3 regions of the Mucilaginibacter sp. P25 genome follow, and region 2 is predicted to be linked to each of the others. Evidence: riboswitches for the same ligand, from Rfam matches in the RefSeq annotation. Region 2 holds a riboswitch; each other region holds the start of a gene.
The links. A riboswitch is a leader RNA that binds a small molecule or an ion and turns the genes downstream of it on or off. The one in region 2 is predicted to bind S-adenosylmethionine.

Region 1 (6,909 bases), 2.9 Mb from region 2:
AATGAACTGTGCACCCATTTCTACCTTTTGCTTCAGGTATTTAAAGTCGGTTTTAAGGTTCGGGGCTTCAAAATGCTTTTCGGGATAACCGGCTACGCCAATACAAAAGTTTGTTTTGGCTGTATTGCCATGGTCCTCATGCAAATAAATACCGTTGTTAAGGTTTACTACCTGCTGCAGCAAATCGGTAGCATAACAATGGCCATTAGGCGTAGGTACAAATGATGAATCGCCAAGGCGCGCATCGCCACGCAATACCAGTACGTTTTCGATACCTAAAAACTCTAATTCTATAAGGGCGTTCTCGGTTTCGTCTTTGGTAAAGCCGCCACAAAGCAGGTGGGGCACGGTATCAACCTTATACCTGTTCATGATAGCCGCGCAGATGGCAATAGTGCCCGGGCGTTTGCGGTACGATAGTTTCTCGAGCAAACCGCTTGGATGCTGCTTGTAAATAAAATCCTCGCGCAGGGTAGTAACATCAATAAACGGAGGTTTAAACTCCATCAGCGGATCAATAGCATTATAGATGCCCTGGATACTTTGCCCCTTTAAAGGCGGGATCAGTTCAAAAGAAAAGAGTGTTTTGCCATTGGCGTTTGCTATATGTTCAGGTATTTTCATTTGACCCCTAACCCCCAAGGGGGAATTTTTTTATTTAAGTTTTATAATTACAATTTAAGTTCCCCTCTTGAGAGGGGGCGCGGTGGAATTGTGTGTTGGCGGGGTGTATTATGTGGCGTTTATTTTTCGCTCCGTTAACACACCCCTCCACCCCTCTCAAGAGGGGAATCGCACAAGCCCTCGCTTTGTCGTTTCTTCCCTTACTCCCCCTTTAGGGGGCCGGGGGCTAATAATTAATATTCGGCCCTAACCATCTTTCCACATCCTCCAATGGCATTTGTTTACGGATAGCATAATCCTCAACCTGATCCTTACTGATTTTACCCAAGCCAAAATATCTTGCCTGCGGATGTGCGAAGTAGAAACCGCTTACCGATGCGGCCGGCAGCATGGCCAGGCTTTCGGTTAGGTGCATGTTTGCGTTGTCTTCTGCTTTTAGTAATTCAAACAAGGTGGTTTTTTCGGTATGGTCCGGACAGGCCGGATAACCCGGTGCCGGACGGATGCCCTGGTACTCTTCCTTGATCAGGTCGGCATTGCTTAGCTGTTCGCCTTTGGCATAGCCCCAGTATTCCTTACGTACCAGTTCGTGCATTTTTTCGGCAAAAGCTTCGGCAAGGCGGTCGGCAAGGGCTTTGGCCATAATGCTGTTATAGTCGTCATGGTCGGCCTCAAACTCAGCAACCAATTCATCACAACCTAAACCGGTTGTTACCGCAAAGCCGCCGAAATAATCAGGCACACCGCTTTCTTTTGGTGCGATAAAATCTGACAAGGCATAATACGGATCATTCTTCACCTTTTCGGCCTGCTGGCGTAAGGTATGGATGCGATTTAAAACTGTTGTGCGATTTTCATCGGTATATAATTCAATATCATCACCTACGGCATTGGCCGGCCAGAAGCCAATTACACCTTTTGCGGTGAACAGTTTCTGGTCAACAATACGTTTCATCAATACCTGCGCATCATCAAATAGTTTTTTGGCTTCAACGCCTACAAACTTATCGTCAAAGATCTTCGGATAGCTGCCGCGAAGTTCCCAGGTATGGAAAAACGGCGTCCAGTCGATATAAGGCAGCAACTCTTCCAGCGGGAAATTCTCAAATACTTTGGTGCCTGTAAACGCGGGTTTCGGCGCCACATCGCCATCCAGGCTAATCTGGAATTTACCGGCACGGGCTTCTTCGATAGTTACAAAACGCTTGTCCGATTTTTTGTTGGCATGTGCCTCGCGGGCTTTGGCATATTCATCCTTAATGCCCTGGATATAGGCATCCCGGTTGTCCTTGCTCATTAGATTGCTGCAAACGGTAACGCTGCGCGAAGCATCCAAAACGTGAATGGCAGCCCCGGAGTATTGCGGCGCTACTTTTACGGCAGCGTGAATGCGCGACGTTGTAGCACCACCAATGATTAGCGGAATGGTAAAACCTTCGCGTTCCATTTCCTTGGCAAAGTGCACCATTTCATCAAGCGATGGGGTGATTAAACCACTTAACCCAATGATATCAACGTTTTGCTTTTTAGCCTCTTCAATAATGCGTTGCGCGGGCACCATCACCCCAAGGTCAATCACCTCAAAGTTGTTACAAGCCAGCACTACGCCAACTATATTTTTGCCGATATCATGTACATCGCCTTTTACGGTGGCCATTAACACCTTGCCGGCGTTGGCGCGCTGATCGGCATTTACGTTGTTCTTTTTTCTTCCTCAATAAAAGGCAGTAGGTAAGCCACAGCCTTTTTCATTACACGGGCTGATTTTACCACTTGTGGTAAAAACATTTTACCGGCACCGAACAAGTCGCCTACGATATTCATACCGTCCATCAACGGACCTTCAATAACCTCAAGGGGTTTGCTGTAGGCCTGGCGGGCTTCCTCCACATCGTCGTCAAGGTATTCAACAATGCCTTTTACCAGCGAGTGGGAGAGGCGCTCCTGAACGGTGCCTTTGCGCCATTCTTCGTCGCGTACTACTTCTTTGCCTTTACTTTTGATGGTGTCGGCAAACTCAACCAGGCGCTCGGTAGCATCCGGGCGGCGGTTAAGGAGTACATCTTCTACAAGCTCCAAAAGGTTTTTCGGAATTTCCTCGTAAACCTCCAGCATCCCGGCATTTACAATACCCATATCCATACCCGCTTTAATAGCATGGTACAGGAAAGCCGAGTGCATAGCCTCGCGCACGGTATTATTACCCCTGAACGAGAATGAAATATTACTCACACCGCCGCTCACTTTAGCGTGCGGCAGGTTTTGCTTGATCCAGCGGGTAGCTTCAATAAAATCAACCGCGTAATTATTATGTTCTTCCAGGCCGGTAGCAACTGTTAAGATGTTTGGGTCGAAAATAATATCCTGCGGGGGAATCCTACTTCGTTCACCAGTATATCGTATGACCGTTTACAGATCTCGATCCGGCGCTCCAGTGAATCGGCCTGACCGGTTTCGTCAAAGGCCATTACAACGGTAGCAGCGCCATAGCTTAAGATTTTCCGGGCCTGTTCCTTAAATTTTTCTTCGCCCTCTTTAAGGGAGATAGAGTTCACGATACCTTTTCCCTGTACGCATTTTAAACCAGCCTCAATCACCGTCCATTTGGATGAGTCGATCATAATAGGCAGTTTGGCAATATCCGGTTCAGAAGCAACCAGGTTCAGGAATTTTACCATCACAGCCTCCGAATCAATCATGCCCTCATCCATGTTAATATCGATGACCTGCGCGCCGCCTTCTACCTGTTGCAGAGCAACACTTAGAGCTGCCTCATAATCTTCGGCGAGGATCAATTTGGAAAACTTTGGTGAACCGGTGATATTGGTACGCTCACCCACATTAACAAAAATGCTTTCGGGTTTTATGGTAACGGATTCCAAACCGCTCAGGCGCATGTCCGGCTCAATTTCCGGAATGGGGCGGGGCGGATATTTGGCAGCCTTATCGGCAATACATTTAATATGCTCGGGCGTGGTACCGCAGCACCCACCAACTATATTAACCAGGCCGGCTTTGATAAAATCGTCAACCTGATGAGCGGTTTCATGCGGAGTTTCATCGTATTGACCAAACTCGTTGGGTAAGCCGGCGTTTGGATAGGCCGAAATAAATACACCTGCCTTTTCAGAAAGCTCGGCAAGGTGCGGACGCATTTCCCGCGCACCCAAAGCGCAGTTTAGGCCTACTGATAGCAGGTTGGCATGGCTTATCGAGTTCCAGAAAGCTTCGACAGTTTGCCCTGAAAGGGTACGGCCTGAAGCATCGGTAATGGTTCCTGAGATCATGATCCCGCCCGAATTCCTGAAAGCAGGAAAATCCTTGCCTGCAGCTTTACACTCCTGCTCATAACGTTTTATGGCAAACAGGGCTGCTTTTGCATTCAGGGTATCAAATATGGTTTCAACCAATAACAGGTGCGAACCACCGTCAACCAAACCGCGTACCTGGTCATAGTAGGCCTCGGCCAGATCATCAAAGGTAACGGCGCGATATCCGGGGTCGTTAACGTCTGGCGATAAGGAAGCAGTACGGTTGGTTGGCCCGATGGCACCGGCAACAAAGCGCGGCTTTTCGGGGGTGCGCCGGGTATATTCGTCGGCTACTTCGCGGGCAATGCGTGCACCCTCGTAGCTTAGTTCATAAGCCAGTTCTTCCAGGTGATAATCGGCAAGGGAAATTACCTGTGTGCTGAAAGTGTTAGTTTCAATGATATCCGCACCGGCATCCAGGTATTCGGCATGGATGGCTTTGATAATATCAGGGCGCGTGATATTGAGCAGGTCGTTATTGCCCTGCAGGTCGCTATGATGATCGCGAAAACGCTCGCCACGAAAATCCTTCTCCGTGAGCTGGTACCTTTGAATCATGGTACCCATTGCTCCGTCAATCACCAGGATGCGTTTCTGTAATTCTTTTCTAATGTCCATTTTTTGAGATGTGAGATATGAGATATAAGATGTGAGACCTTGGCAAAAAGTCTTTGCCAGATCCTTAAATCTTTAATCCCATATATCTGATAAAAAGACACTAAACAGGCAATTGGAAAAAGCAGATGCTATCTCAAATCTCACGTCTAATATCTCAAATCTAAATACAGCTTATCTCGAAAAGTCGGGTGTTGTTATGACTTTCGCTTATCTGTCCGGGCGCGTAATTGCCGCCTGGTAGAATGTAGCACCTTGTGAAGCACAGGTTGCTAAGACATCGCAGGGTCTAATCCCTCCGTCTTTCTCCATAAGCACTGCAAAGTTGCGCAATAAAGTTATCATTTGCAAGTGTATAACGTACGCTAAATATCATAGCTAAGCCACATTGTTAAACAAAAAAAGCCGCCTTTTGCGGAGGCAGCTTTATGATTGAATTTCTTAATGAGATTATCTTCTTCTGCCGAATAAACGGAGGATCATCAGGAAAAGGTTGATAAAATCAAGATACAAAGTTAAACCGCCTAAAAGGGCCATTTTGCTTGTTGATGACGTGCCATATTCAAGACCGGCTCCTATGCGTTTTAGTTTTTGAACGTCGTAAGCTGTTAGTCCAACAAATACGGCGATGCCAACATAGCTAATGATGTATTCTAACTGGGAGCTATGCATAAACATATTAAATAATGATGCCACAATAATACCAATGAGCCCCATCATCATAATCGATCCAAATTTGGTCAGATCTGTGTTGGTGGTATACCCGGCTACAGCCATTATACCGAAAACAACTGAGGTTGTAATAAATACGCCAAGTACCGAACTTTCTGTAAATACTCTTAGTATATAGCTTAAGCTAATGCCCATAACTGCAGAAAATGCAATGAATAGCAATGCTGCAACACCGTATGATAAACGGTTAAAGCCAAATGATATAATTAGTACGAAAGCGAGCGGTGCAAACATTACAATAGTACCTAAGCCAGTATTGCCACCTGTTGCCGGGTCCCTAAGCATTTCATATAATGCCTGGTTGCCTGAAAATATGAACGCGCATAAAGCCGAAAGGCCCAGTGCGACAAACATCCACATAAATACATTAGCTATGAATTTGCGGGATGCATCCTGTTCATTTAATTGTATTACGTTTTTATAAACGTATTCGGGATCTTTAAATTCCATTTTGTGTTAAAAATTATAGTACGAATATATAAATAAAAGGTGAATGCAGCATGAAGAAAGGTGCAAGACTATTAGAGTCAAGAGGCAAGAAGAAGTCTGGCTACCTGTTGGCGCTTTCCTGGCTCTTGACTTCTTGAATCTTGATTCTCAATTCAATCTCCTCATCAACTGCTCCTCCACTTTTTTGAAAACCTGTATGGGTTTCAGGGTACGCCAGCCAATGCTATCGAGTTCGCCGCCAAAATTGATGTAATAGTCGATATTGCTGTGTTTAAATTCGTCTATCACGTGTTCGCGGAAGTTGATGCCTGCTATCCAGCCGTCCTCTACATCCTGGAACCACTCTTCGTAATAGCAATCATCGCTTGAATGAAAGTTGAGTACGTTTTCGCCGATCAGGATAAAATGAGTGATGCCATTATCTATCATCAGGTCGAGCAGCTCACGCTTCAGCATCATAATGTCGTTATTGATGGCATCATTCCATTCACCTATCAGCTCAATAATTGTGTAGCCTTTATCATAATCGGCAAAAAGCACTTTTAAATAAAGGGTATTGGAGCCGAATGAGTCCCATTGCGGGTGCAGCAGGTAATTGTATACCTGCTTGTCAAATTCAAATTCGCTGTATTCTGTCGCATAAAAAGGCGAAAACTCATCTTCCGATGCCACGTAATCGTCTCTCCAGCGGTAATATGGTTCAATATCGTGCATGTTTTTGATTTCAAATTGTCTGAACCCGAATTTTTTGAATTTGAGAATTTATCGAATACAAGCATCTTCAAATTTCCAAATCAACACATCTTCAATTTCAGTTTATTTTTTAAATAATGATCAACAGCGCTTCGTACGCTGCCGTATTGTTTCAGTAACCCGGCTGCTTCCTCTTCGTTCAGCCCGGTTCTCGTCCATTACCATGCGGGTGCCCCTGTTCACCAATTTGTGGTTGCTTAACTGCATGTCAACCATTCTGTTCCCTTTTACACGGCCAAGCTGGATCATGACACTTGTGCTCAGCATATTTAAAACTAATTTTTGTGCGGTACCGGCCTTCATGCGGGTCGACCCGGTTAAAAACTCAGGGCCTGTTACTACTTCAACCGGGTACTGCGCCACAGCCGCTACCGGGCTGCCGCTGTTACAAACAATACAGCCGGTAACTAAATTATGCTCATTA
Region 2 (6,909 bases):
ATATTTAACTTTTTACTCATTACGCTGTACGTTGCAGTTCTATAATTTTTCCTTTCACATCGGTTTTAAAAAATGATGTGAATATTTTTGTTAATGCTTCTGTTTCAATTAAAAACCCATCGTGCCCATAAAACGAATCCAGCTCGGAAAAGGCAGCTTTTGGGATATGCCTGAACAGGTATTGCTGTTCTTCAACAGGGAACAAAACATCCGACGAGATGCCAATAACTAATGTTTTTGCCTTGATGAGACTTAACGCTTTATCTACACCGTGACGGCCCCGGCCCACATTGTGTGAGTCCATCACTTTGGTCAGGTACCAATAACTATAGGCGTTAAAGCGGTTCACCAGCTTTTGCCCCTGGTAATTTTGGTACGATGAAGAACGGAAATTGTCCTGCACATCGTCGGCTTCTTCCTGTTGGGTAATGCCGTAAGTTTTATAAGTACGATAACTTAAAAGCGCGATACTGCGCGCAGCTTTTAAGCCTTTCTGACCGCCTTCGGGCGTATTGCTGTAAAAGGTGCGGTCGGTTGTGATAGCTAAACGCTGCGACTCGTTAAAGGCGATGCCCCATGGCGAGTGCTTGGCGTTGGTAGCTATCAGGATCAGATTTTTGATCCGCTCTGGCTCAATAATAGCCCATTCCATAGCCTGTTGGCCACCTAACGAACCTCCAATTAATACACTGATATTATTGATGTTTAAATGCTGGGCAAGCAACTGGTGCGCTTTAACCATATCCCTTGTAGTAAACTGGGGATATGAAAGATAATATGGCTGGCCGGTAACCGGGTTAATGCTCAACGGACTTGTAGTGCCGTAAGGAGAACCCAAAATATTGGCGCAAACTATAAAATGCTCTTCCGGGTTAAAAAAATAACCCTCGCCAATAAGCCCTTTCCACCAGTCAAATACATCGCTGTTGGCAGTAAGCGCATGGCAAACCCAAACAACATTATTTTTCTCCTTATTTAACCGGCCATAAGTGTGAAAACCTATTTCTAAACCTTCAATTGTACGGCCCGATTCAAATTCAAAAGTATTAGTGTATTTAAATATCTCTGCGTTCATTCTGTTGTTTTGTTATTTCAGGTGCAACCGGTATTTCCGGCTGCAACCTGCAATAACGTTTACTATATCACTTAAAAAAACTATACATTATTAAACTAACTCACCCTCACCTTGCTTGATTTTTGCAAAAGCCTGCTCAAAATCAGCTTTGATATCGTCAATATGCTCAATACCAACAGCCACTCGCAATGAAGCTGGCGTAACACCGGCCGATAATTGCTCTTCATCAGATAATTGCTGATGTGTTGTTGCTGATGGTTGTATGATGAGCGTTTTTGCATCGCCCACATTGGCTAAATGACTAACCAGTTTCAGGTTGTTGATCAATCTGCTAGCCTGCTCTTTACTCCCCTTAATCTCGAATGACAATACGCCACCGAAACCATTCTTTAAATATTTTTTAGCCAGCTCATGATATGGCGATGATTCCAGTCCCGGGTAATTTACACTTGCCACCTGTGGGTGCTGCTCCAGCCATTTGGCCAGTTGCAGGGCATTATCAACGTGACGTTGCACACGCAGAGAAAGTGTTTCAAGTCCCTGGATATTCAACCATGAATTGAACGGAGCTTGCGACGGGCCGAAATCCCTTAATCCCTCAACACGGGCGCGGATAATAAACTGGATATTGCCAAACGGGCCTCCAATGCCAAATACATCGTTAAATATCAACCCGTGGTACCCCTCAGATGGTTCAGTGAATTGCGGAAACTTACCGTTACCCCAATTGTAATTGCCTGCATCAATAATGACGCCGCCAATACTGGTACCATGTCCGCCAATCCATTTGGTTGTTGACTCAACAACCACATCAGCGCCATGTTCAATAGGGCGGAAGAGGTAACCACCGGCACCGAAAGTATTATCAACAATTAATGGCAGGTCATGTCTTTTGGCAACTTCGCTCACCTTTTCAAAATCGGCAATGGTAAAGCCCGGGTTACCAATGGTTTCCAGGAAAATGGCCTTTGTTTTATCATCAATAAGCGCCTCGATACTGGCCGCAGTATCATCTTTGGCAAAGCGTACTTCGATACCCAGGCGTTTGAAAGCTACTTTAAACTGATTGTAAGTACCGCCATATAGGAAAGGTGAAGTAACAAAGTTATCGCCAACCTGTAAAATATTATTAAGGGCAAGGAATTGGGATGCCTGGCCAGAGGCTGTTGCCAGCGCAGCTACACCGCCCTCTAACGCCGCGATGCGTTTTTCAAACACATCGGTAGTAGGGTTCATAATGCGGGTATAGATATTACCAAACTCCTTTAATGCAAATAAATTTGCGCCATGTTCGGCGCTGTTGAATACGTATGAAGTAGTTTGATAAATGGGCACAGCGCGTGAACCTGTTGTTGGATCAACTTCCTGGCCGGCATGCAATTGTAAGGTTTCGAATTTTAAGGCAGACATAGTTGTAATTTTTTAATGTGTTTAATTTAGATTTTGAATGTTTAGATGAATTTGGAAAGCCGGTTTAAAAACAACCGGTTTAAAAACACGCTTTTTTCAGAGAATGAAAAACAGGAGCTTGCTAAGCATCAACAGCAGCAACACATACAAATACAGCCAATAGGGGAGCTAATACGTTGTATGTTACCGTTTGCGGTGTAAAAAGTGTTGCGTTGCGTAAATTTAATTAAACTTTTCATGGTTATAAATTTATATTCCCCGGTGTTATTTGCCGGGACAGGAATTGGCACCTTCTTCAACATTGAAGGGTTGCCAGCGGGTCATTGAGCCTGATCTCTCGCCGCTTCTTTATAAATCAACACCCGAACTATGTGCGGAGGATTGATCGACGTTGGTATCACTACCAAATAATGTTGCGAATATAAGGGATTGTGAGGTAATATACCAAATTTTATTTCTTTTTAAGGTTAAACGTAAAAGGCCAAAGGCAAAAGGTTCATTCGAGAACAATTTTAAGCTTAGACAAATGCAGCTACCTTTCGCCTTTAACCTTTATCCTTTTACCTTATTTACCTTAAAAGGCCTAAGCAAGGGCCTGCTCCATATCAGCTATTAAATCATCGATATGCTCCAATCCAACGGAAACCCTTAGCAGGTTTCGTGGTGTTTTGGTATCCGGCCCTTCAACAGTAGCGCGGTGTTCTATTAGGCTTTCAACACCACCAAGGCTGGTAGCTTTGATGAACAATTTAAGCTTATTAATAATGTTATGCGTGTCATTCTCATCGCCTTTAATAGTAAAGGATAACATACCGCCAAAAGCCAGCATCTGATCTTTAGCTATATCATGCTGTGGATGCGATGGTAAACCGGGATACATTACCTGTTCAACATGAGGGTGCTGTTCAAGATATTCGGCAAGTAATTGAGCGTTTTGTACATGGCCCTTTACGCGATATGGCAGGGTTTTGATGCTGCGTACCAGGTAATAACAATCCATAGGCGAGGGGATAGCGCCGCCCATTTCCTGCACCTGGCGAATTTTTATCCACCAATCGTTGTTCTCTGCAGTAATCAAAACGCCGCCCATCAGGTCGCTGTGTCCGCCAAAATATTTAGTGGCTGAGTGCATAACCATATCCGCGCCCAGCTCAATTGGTCGCTGGCACATAGGGGTGGCAAATGTATTATCGCACAAAACTTTAATGCCTTTTGCTTTGGCAATAGCAACCACCCTTTTAATATCGGTTATTTTAAGCAGGGGGTTCGATGGTGTTTCTATCCAGATCAAACCTGTTTCGGGCTTGATGTGCTGTTGTAAAACCCCGGTATCGTTTACATCAATAAAATCGAAGGTAAGGATGCCGGCAAAAAGGGTTTTAAGCTGATTACGTAAGCCATGATACATATCATCAGGAGCGATAATGTGCGTGCCAGGCTCCAATGATTGAAATACCGACATCCCGGCCGCATTACCTGATGAAAAGGAAGCTGCTTCAACACCTCCCTCTAACTTGGCCAGCACATGCTCCAATGCGTGACGATTGGGGTTCGATGAGCGACTGTAAATATAACCTGCCGGAAAACCGCCATCCTCACCGCGCTCAAACGTGGTTGACATAATAATGGGTTGTATAACGGCCCTTGTTGCTTCATCAACATGGTTACCGGCGTGTATGGCTATAGTTTCAATTTTCATGGCATAATGTGTTATCGCCCAAAATAAACAAGAATATTTGTTATTAGCTGTAGCGTTTTTATATTTTTTGCCGAATAGGTTTAAAAGCCAAACCGCATGAAAAAGTGCCTTATCTTCCTGTTTGTTATTATTGGGCTATCTGCCTGTAAAAAAGATGCTAATGATACCGCTTATGACAAAAGCTATAAAGCATGGCAAAACTTTAAGGCCGAAAGCAAAAATTCATACACTTATACTGTTAACGCCGGTTCAGTTTTCGGTTATGGTTCTGAAACGGAGATTACTGTTCAAAATGGGGTTGTTACAGCGAGGGATTTTTTATCGTATGTTTTGGAATATAAAACTGCAAATATACCCCCTGTTAAAACTATCAGGGAACAATGGCATGAGGATAAAACTTCGTTAAAACAGCACAGTTCAGGTGCTGCATCAATAACCCTCGACCAAGTTTACCAGAAAGCAAAGAACGAATGGCTATCTGCAGATAAGAAAAAGAATACCATTTATTTTGAAACCAATAATAATGGCATGATATCAAGAGCCAGTTATGTACCTAATGGTTGCCAGGATGATTGCGCGATAGGCATCTCCATAAGCGAGATCAAGGCTCTGTAACTTTAATGTAATTTACCGTGAAATTTGGCCGATATGTGTCATAACGCATATTACTTTTGTGCTTTTTAGTACCTTTGACCAAATTTTTAATTGATGCATAATTCAGATAATTTACAGTTTTTACTTAACGATCCGAATTTATCTGCTGATTTAAAGCATATTGCTCAAAAAGTTCTTGACAAACAACGCATCACTTTTGATGAAGGCGTTTTGCTTTATGAGCAGGGCGAACTTGGCTATCTTGGCACTTTGGCTAATTACATCCGCGAGGAACGCCACGGCGATAAAACTTATTTCAACCGTAATTTTCATATTGAGCCCACCAACCTTTGCGTTTACGACTGCAAATTTTGTTCATACTCGCGACTGCTGAAACAAAAGGCGGAAGGGTGGGAGTACACCATGGATGAAATGTTCAACATGGTTACCAAATATGATGGCGAACCGGTTACCGAGGTTCACATTGTAGGTGGTGTGCTGCCGCAATATGATGTGCCTTTTTACCAGGAACTTTTCGCCCGCATCCGCGCGCATCGCCCGGAATTGCATATTAAGGCATTAACCCCGGTTGAATATCACTACATCTTTAAAAAAGCCAAAATTGATTACGCCACAGGCATGCGCCTGATGCAGGAAGCAGGCCTGGATTCAATCCCCGGCGGTGGCGCTGAAATTTTTGATCCCGAAATAAGGGACCAGATCTCGAAAGATAAATGTACTGCCGATCAGTGGTTGGCTATTCATGAAGAATGGCACAAGCTTGGCGGCCGTTCAAACGCTACCATGCTTTACGGGCATATTGAAGCATATAAACACCGTGTCGACCACATGGAGCGTTTACGCCAGTTGCAGGACAAAACAGGCGGTTTCCAGACATTCATTCCGCTTAAGTTCCGTAATAAGGATAACCAGATGTCGCACGTGCCCGAGGTTTCAGTGATTGAAGACTTGCGAAACTACGCCGTAGCCCGCATCTACCTGGATAACTTTGATCATATTAAAGCTTACTGGGCTATGATCAGCCGTACTACCGCGCAACTTTCGCTTAATTTTGGCGTAGATGATATTGATGGAACATTAGATGATACCACCAAAATCTACTCAATGGCCGGCGCCGAAGAGCAGCATCCCGGCATGAGCACCAAACAAGTAGTAGAATTAATTAAACATGTGGGCCGCCAGCCTATTGAACGTGACACATTATATAACGTAGTAACGGATTATACCAACTTTGTGTTCGGCGACGAACCGAAACCGCAGTATTACAAATTACCGGTAATTAATTAAGCTTTTTAAGCTGAAAGCCGAAAGCTTAAAGCAAAGCAATAAATTTAGCATAGATAAAAGCAAAAAGCTTTAAGCCTTCGGCTTTCAGCTTTGGGCTCAAGAAAATGGTACAAAAAACTTTATATATAGTACGCCACGGCCAAACTGAGTATAACAAACTTGGTATTATACAGGGCCGCGGTGTGGATACCGATTTAAATGACGAAGGTCGTAAACAGGCCTGTCAGTTTTTTGAGGCTTATAAAACCGTTCCGTTTAATAAAATTTACATATCGGCGTTAAAACGTACCCAACAAAGCATTCAGCCTTTTATCGACCTCGGGATACCTTATGAAAAGCTTTCGGGACTGGATGAGCTGGCCTGGGGCATTCACGAAGGCCAGTCGCCAACTATCGATAATAAGGCCGCTTTCCTGCAGATTATGCGTGATTGGCTGGATGGCAAGCTCGACAGTAAATTTGAAGGGGGCGAAAGTCCGCTTGAGGTTGAGGTGCGTCAGCGTGAGGCCATGGAGGTGATTATGAGCCACCCCGAAGAAAAAACGGTGCTTATATGTATGCATGGCCGTGCTTTGCGCCTTTTGCTTTGTATCCTTACCGGTAAACCCTTATCCGAAATGGATAACTTTCCGCACCAAAACCTGGTATTATATAAGGTAACCTACAATGGCGAAAGGTTCGAAATTATCGACTTTAACAATGCCGAACATCTCAAACATTCCGAAGAATAGAAATAGCGAATTTGTGAACAAGATTAGAATATCAGCAGTAAGCTACACTAATACCAAACCCTTTTTATACGGCATTCAACATACCGACATTA
Region 3 (6,909 bases), 1.4 Mb from region 2:
AGGCATCTGCCGGTAAACTTGACGACCAATCATTACGGGTTGTGAAGTTGATGAACGCGTAATTTCTGAAACCAAGCTGTGCCGAACCAAAATAGCTATAGGTTTTAAGTTTCCCATAGTAATTTGTAGAGACCAATGGATCGCGGGAGTTGCTCAGCGTGTACAAGCCGGCAACTGCAAGTTTCGGAGCCAACTGATCATTATTTTCGGTTGTCCTCACAGCTATGTTACCACCACCAAATACATCAAGCGAAAAATCGTTATTCAGCTTTTTAGTGTATTGCAACCTGGCTTCGGTGTTATTTTCGTTTACGCTGTAAGCATCCTCTTCGTATGAGCCAAACGGTGTTCCATTGGTGCCGTAGGCTACTTTAATCTTACGCCGGTCATTATAATAATCGGTACCGGTACGGAAGTTTGCTGATAGACCGTCAATGATTTTGTAATTCAGCTCGATACTACCTATCAGGTGATTTTTGTGTTGGCCTACTGTGTTTTCATAAGCCAGCCAGTATGGGTTGCTATAGTAACTATTATTCCAGTTAAAGGTATTACCATTGGCATCCTTGTAATTTTTAAGCCTGTTGATATCAACCTGGCGGCCAAACCAGGTAAACTGCAGCATGGTGCTGGTTGCACGTTTTCCATATGCACCAGGCAGGTTATCAGCATCATCTTTACTGTAATCAACAATTGTATTAACGGTTAATTTATTGTTGACACGATAGCTTGAGTTTAAAGCAAAAGAGTTACGGCCTTGTGAGGTATTGGGTACAATACCGGTTTGGTGCAGGTTATTATAGGATAACCTGAAATCGCTTTTATCGCTACTGCTCGCAATAGCAATGCCATTATTGAGTGTTACACCGGTTTTAAAAAATCTTTTATGTTGTCGGGGTGTGCCACGAAAGGTACGGCCTGCCCATTTGAATAAAACTGTGGAATCAGTGAACCATCCAAAGCAGGGCCCCAGCTTTCGTCAACACCATCGTTAACGCCGCCGCCTTTACCATCTACATAGCTGAATTTCCCATTTGAGCCTTGACCATATTGATTTTGATATTCGGGCAATACCTGTACGTTTGAAAAGCTGGTATTGGAGTTTATAGTAACACCTAATCCTTTTGCCCCTTTGCCTGTTTTAGTGCGGATGAGGATAACGCCCGCGGCTGCACGTGAACCATAAAGCGCAGCTGCATTCGGGCCTTTCAATACACTTACCGATTCAATGTCTTCAGAATTTAAATCCGAAATAGCATTAGCAAAATCCCTTGAGCCGTTATTCCCTAAAAACTGGCTGTTATCAACTATAACACCATCAACCACAAATAAAGGTTGGTTATTGCCCGAGATAGAAGTTTCGCCACGGATAACGATCCGCGATGAACCCATATCGCCCTGGCTGTTGGTAACCTGCACACCGGCAATTTTACCCGCCAGCGCGTTTACAAAGTTGGTTTCTTTAGCTTCAGAGATATCTTTCGATTTAAGCCCTTGTACCGCGTAACCCAGCGATTTTTTATCCTTTGAGATATTGAGGGCCGTTATCACTACCTCATTCAGCGAATTTGGTGCTTCAACCAAAACTACGTTTAAGGTAGTTGTACCTTGCGTAACGGCGATTTCCTGGGTTGTAAAGCCAATGTAGCTAACCCTGATCACATCATTAACATTGGCGTTGATGATAAACTTACCATCAACATTGGTTTGTGCGCCCGTGGTTTTACCTTTAACAGATACGCTAACGCCCGGCAACGGTAGGCCGTCCGACTTGGCGGTTACCACTCCGCTAATTTTAACGGATTGCCCCGCAACCGTCTGGACGAGAATAAAAGGCAATATAATTGCCAGTAATAGCTTGTAAATTTTTAACATGATAATTAATAATTGAGATTAATTTTTGATGCTTTTACCGGTACAAAAGACATGGCTATCGCCCTAGCGGGCATAATTTGCCCGGCTCATAAGCCTATCGTAACTGTAAAGATTTGATTAGGGGATGGTAATTATTAAGCTAAGACAAGCTGCAGCAAGTCCGCATTTAAATACCATGCGTACTGTAAAGAACTAACAGCAGCAACGCATATTTTGCATACCTGAATAGATAGATTTACAGGTTAGCTGACGTATCGAAACGAAAGCATTTTTGTGTAAGAGGGTAGTTTTTGTTTTCATAAAAACGGGTATTAAATAAGTGCGGATAGATTCTTTGTTTATTGATGACAGCAAACAGGGCTGCCTTCAGTATTTTATTAATTGATAGATGCTGTTTTATTGTTAACCAAAGCGTCGACAGCTTTTACCATGGATGCAAATTCCTGTTTATCATATAAACGGGTGAGGTAAACCATTTTCCCATCACGGTCGATAACTACATTACGCGTTACGCCGCTCTTTTTGTTGGCAAACCGCCCGAAGATATCAGCCCCCGGATCAAGTGCCAGCGGATAATTAATGTTCATAACCTGGTGAAAGCCTTGTACTTTTTCAAGCGGTTCGTCACGGTCAACACCTATCAAAACCAGGCCTTTATCTTTGTAAGCCTGCCAGATCTCCTTTTCCAGATGCGGCATTTCCTCGCGGCAAACGCTGCACCAGCTTGCAGTAAACTGCAGGACAACTACTTTACCACGTAATTGCTTTAATGACGTTTTAGTACCGTCGTTTAATACAAGTTCAAAATCTGCAGGGGCGATATCGCCTGTTTTTACGATATAACCACGATCAATATTAGGATTAGCAACATTTGTTGTTTGCGCAGCGGCAAACAATGTTGTTATAGAAAGCAGGCTGGTAATAAGTAAATATTTAATATTCATTGCTATACACATTAAAATTGTGATATCAACCAGTGAAATTTATTAGCAAGAAAACAGACGAGAGAAAAGAAAGTATGTACTGCCTGCACTATGCAAGGCAATAGCTTATTACATTATCTTTTCCACCCTATTTGGGCAGACAGGAATTAGCACCTTTATAACAATGGGCTTACAGGTTGCTAAGACATCACAGGGCCTTTCCCTCAGTCTTTCTTGATAATAAAATATTCAAAGAACCTATTTGATGCCGCAAATATATACATATTCTATTAAAACTATAGACTTTGTATAATTATTGCAATAAAATGAATTAAGTTATTCAAATTGTGCAGGCTTGCTTCCAGCAATTTGTTTACTGATTGGATTAGCTGAAACTTTTTGAAGATAAATTCCATAACAACAAAAGTCCCTAACGTTCGCTGCCGGGACTTTAACCTAAACTTATTTTGCAGATTATTAAACTACCTTATAATAAGGTAAAACAAGGCAATTAGGTTTTTAATTATTTAGCACTTTTATTCGCCTGTTAACTGGCAGTCCCGTTAAAAAGGGCTGCAAAGCTATTTTCGGTTGTTATTTTTTCAATCAAATTTTCCAGTGACCGGTAGATGCTCATATTCAAAAATGGGCCTGCGCTAATCCTTTTAATGCCCGCATTTTGCAACGCTTTAAAATCCGGAAGGCCGGGCATACACATTACGCTAACCGGGAGGCGCGATAAGGCCGTTATTTTTTCAATATCTGCTATTTGGGTAATGCACGGAAAAAACAAACCATGCACACCTGCACCCTGGTAAAGTTTAGTACGGGTCAAAGCGTCTTCCAGTGCGTTTGGTAAACCAAGCAGAAAGGAATCGGTCCTTACATTTATAAATACCTCTACCCCTGTGGCGCTTAACAATGAAGTTATCTGTTTAAGTTTTGTGGCAAAGCCTACGGCATCAACAATACCTCGCTGGCCATTCACCACTATCGAATCCTCTATATTGATACCCACAACACCGATATTATATAGTTTGGTGATGTTACTGCAGATAGCCTCCGGTGTTTCGCCATAACCACCTTCAAGGTCGACTGTTAGCATGGCTGATGTTGTTGCAGCCATGCGTTTAACAACAAAAAGATAATCCTCAAAACTCATCTCTTCGCCATCTGCAAAGCCTAATGAGCTGGCAACAGCCGCGCTTGATGTGCCGATTGCTTTAAAATTTAATTTATCATAAACCAGGGCGCTTTGTGCATTCCATACATTGCCAATTTGCAAAGGTTCGGTTTGATGATGCAAGGCTAAAAATTCATTGAATCTATTTTTCATGTTCTTGTTTTTATTTTATGCTCAAAATTAGCTTGAGCTTTTTTCTAAAAATTGTATAAAACGGAAGAGATTAGTGAAAGGTGAAAGGTGAAAGGTGAAAGGTGAAAGGTGAAAGGTGAAAGGTGAAAGGTGAAAGGTGAAAGGTGAAAGGTGAAAGGTGAAAGGTGAAACAAAAAATGGCCGGATAAATCCGGCCATTTTTTGTTTCAGATAGAGAAAATCAGGCTACGAGATTAGCCTCAGCTCCGAATGCATGATCGATGACAATTTTCCAGCTGCCGTCGGATTGTTGTTTCATTAACTCTATCCCTTTTGCGGCAATCTGTGTTTTGCCATTGTCGGTAATGCTCCACTCCGATCGGCCGACCGCTACATCGCCTGATTGCAGACAGTAAACTGTTTTGATTTCCATTACTCCGGGCACAGCGCAAATGCTTTTAACAGCCTCTTCAAACTGGGCCCTGCCTGATACTTCTTTTCCCGGTTCCGGAAAAATAATACCGTTGGCATCATACACATTCATAACTACATTTACATCTTTGGTGTTAAAAGCGGCCGCAAGTACTGCGTGCACTTCCTGTGGTGTTTTTGCTGATTTCATTTTGTTGTTTTTTTTATATCAGCAAAACTATGTGGCTCGAATAGCCCAAAATTGTATAAAACGGAAGAGTATTAACTGCCCGCTAACGCCTGATTTATAGGCGAAGCCTGAGCGGCAAAGGAATTGGGCGTAAAACCCGTAAAAAGCTTAAACTCTTTTATAAAATGAGCCTGATCAAAATAACCGGCGCTGTAGGCTACGTTGGTCAGCTTTTCTTCATTAGCGCTAACCAGGTTAAGGCTATGCTGAAAGCGGTTTATTTTATAAAATAATTTTGGCGGTAAACCCGTATACTGCGAAAAAAGGGTGTTCAAGTGCCGTGAGGAAATGTTATAACGACTGGAAATGGACAGGATATTATCGTCGCTGTAATTCTTTTTAAGACTGCTGACAATATCCCCGATAAATTTGATCTTCGAATGCTTTTTTCGGTTGCCGATAAACGGCTCCGCAAATAATCTTCAATCATGGCTACCTTAGCGTTCAGGTCGGCAGTTTCCAATAACCTCAAATAAAGCGTTCTTAATTTAGGGCCGAATACATGCGTGGCATCAACAATTTCATTATTAAATTCTGATACCTTTTCATCAAAGAAATAAGCAGCCGAATGCGGATAAAACCGGAAACCCAGCATAATATTTCGCCCTACAGATTGTATTGCCAAAGGTTTTGTGATCTGTCCCCAAAGTTCAACCGGAGGAGTGGTGAAAAATGTATCGTCTTTTTTTGATTTCCAGTTTCCGGCACCGAGGTTAAAAATCACCTCCATGGTACCGCTCGGAAACACGATATCATCATAGCTTCTGTCCGAATCTGATTCATACAGATAGAAGCACTTAATGTAAGGCTGTAGCCTTGGCTCCGGAAGCAGCTCTTTGAAAACCATGATTACAAATATAGGATACAACGAAGTTCCCAAATTGTAAAAAACGGAACATATTTTTAGTAGCTTAAAGCGGAAGGCATAAAGCTTAAAGGCAATATCTGTTTAACTAATTTGCATAGATTTTATATAAAACAAAAGCTGCCATGTGAACCTTCAACTCGTTCACATGGCAGCCATATTATCATTCAATAACCCGCGTTTACTTTTTCACATGTACAGGTTTAATGCCTTCATGTGTAGGCGTAACCTGTTTAATCAACCCTTTATCGTCAAATTCCATTTTATCAATACAAACCTCGCGGTTGTAGCCTGCGGCATCGCCCATGGTAATGCCTTTAGGATAATTGAACCGGTGATAAACAATATACCATTCATCTGTACCCGGGATCTGGATAACTGAGTTATGGCCGGTTCCGTAAACGCCTTTAGCAGCATTTTTGGCAATAACCGTATTTTGCTGAGGAATCTCGATTGGCCCCAATGGAGATTTAGAAGTGCCATAATGCACGCTATAATTAGGGCTCCTGGTATCATTTTCAGACCACATGAAGTAGTACGTACCGTTGCGGTAAAACACATAGGTGCCTTCGTTATAATGAGCGTAAGGTGTAAGGATTTTGGTGGTGCCTGGCTTTAACGAAATCATATCATCGTTTAACTCGGCTACAGCCATATAACCATTTCCCCAGTACAAATAGTTTTTGCCTGTTTGCGGATCGGCAAAAACATCAGCATCAATCTGCTGTCCGCCTTTAACACCTTCAGGCAATTGTGCCACCAAAGGCTTGCCCGAATCGGTAAATGGCCCCGTCGGATCATTTGCTGTTGCCACCCCTATTTTTTGTGCAGCTGCGAAATAGTAGAAGTATTTATACTCGTTTCCCACCTTTTTTCGATGATACAAGGGGCCCAGGCATTCTTTTTAGCCCAGCTCACGTCCTGCGGTAAATCAAGAATCTTACCCTCGTCTTTCCAGCTAACCATATCATCCGAAGAAAAGGCCTTAAAATACTTGCCCGACCAACCATCAAAGCCGTCGCTGGTAGGATAAATATAGAATTTGCCTGTTTTTTCGGCGTAGAGGATCTCCGGATCGGCATAGTATCCAGCAATAGCCGGGTTATGGGTTTCCTGGGCAGTAACCTCAAAAACCTGCGTTTTTTTACCTGCAATGGTTACCGAATATTTAACCGGGCCTTTGGTAAAATCCTGCGGCCTTATAGGGCTGATAGTAACGCCGGGGAACAAGGTAAACCGGGGATCAAATGATTTTAAATTAGTACCCGGT

Region 1: it holds a riboswitch for S-adenosylmethionine, as region 2 does, so the genes downstream of both, metH (methionine synthase) here and ACRQ5D_RS23515 (O-acetylhomoserine aminocarboxypropyltransferase/cysteine synthase family protein) in region 2, are expected to answer to the same signal.
Region 3: it holds a riboswitch for S-adenosylmethionine, as region 2 does, so the genes downstream of both, ACRQ5D_RS16580 (TlpA family protein disulfide reductase) here and ACRQ5D_RS23515 (O-acetylhomoserine aminocarboxypropyltransferase/cysteine synthase family protein) in region 2, are expected to answer to the same signal.

What each region holds. Positions count from the first base shown of each region.
Region 1 is NZ_CP193937.1:1,786,727-1,793,635, forward strand. It holds gene ACRQ5D_RS09440 (methylenetetrahydrofolate reductase) at 1-624, opposite strand, end outside; partial or broken gene metH (methionine synthase) at 851-4,553, opposite strand; SAM riboswitch class I at 4,758-4,867, opposite strand; gene ACRQ5D_RS09450 (Bax inhibitor-1/YccA family protein) at 5,001-5,732, opposite strand; gene ACRQ5D_RS09455 (hypothetical protein) at 5,880-6,446, opposite strand; partial or broken gene murQ (N-acetylmuramic acid 6-phosphate etherase) at 6,527-6,909, opposite strand, start outside.
Region 2 is NZ_CP193937.1:4,652,852-4,659,760, reverse strand. It holds gene ACRQ5D_RS23525 (homoserine dehydrogenase) at 1-20, opposite strand, end outside; gene ACRQ5D_RS23520 (homoserine O-acetyltransferase family protein) at 20-1,075, opposite strand; gene ACRQ5D_RS23515 (O-acetylhomoserine aminocarboxypropyltransferase/cysteine synthase family protein) at 1,166-2,485, opposite strand; SAM riboswitch class I at 2,732-2,842, opposite strand; gene ACRQ5D_RS23510 (trans-sulfuration enzyme family protein) at 3,069-4,184, opposite strand; gene ACRQ5D_RS23505 (hypothetical protein) at 4,281-4,799, shown strand; gene mqnE (aminofutalosine synthase MqnE) at 4,893-6,086, shown strand; gene ACRQ5D_RS23495 (histidine phosphatase family protein) at 6,191-6,817, shown strand; gene ACRQ5D_RS23490 (menaquinone biosynthetic enzyme MqnA/MqnD family protein) at 6,831-6,909, shown strand, end outside.
Region 3 is NZ_CP193937.1:3,257,864-3,264,772, reverse strand. It holds gene ACRQ5D_RS16590 (TonB-dependent receptor domain-containing protein) at 1-625, opposite strand, end outside; gene ACRQ5D_RS16585 (TonB-dependent receptor plug domain-containing protein) at 862-1,875, opposite strand; gene ACRQ5D_RS16580 (TlpA family protein disulfide reductase) at 2,253-2,819, opposite strand; SAM riboswitch class I at 2,930-3,042, opposite strand; gene ACRQ5D_RS16575 (isocitrate lyase/PEP mutase family protein) at 3,346-4,134, opposite strand; gene ACRQ5D_RS16570 (YybH family protein) at 4,355-4,735, opposite strand; gene ACRQ5D_RS16565 (helix-turn-helix domain-containing protein) at 4,807-5,049, opposite strand; gene ACRQ5D_RS16560 (DUF6597 domain-containing transcriptional factor) at 5,046-5,621, opposite strand; gene ACRQ5D_RS16555 (family 43 glycosylhydrolase) at 5,821-6,507, opposite strand; gene ACRQ5D_RS16550 (family 43 glycosylhydrolase) at 6,456-6,909, opposite strand, start outside.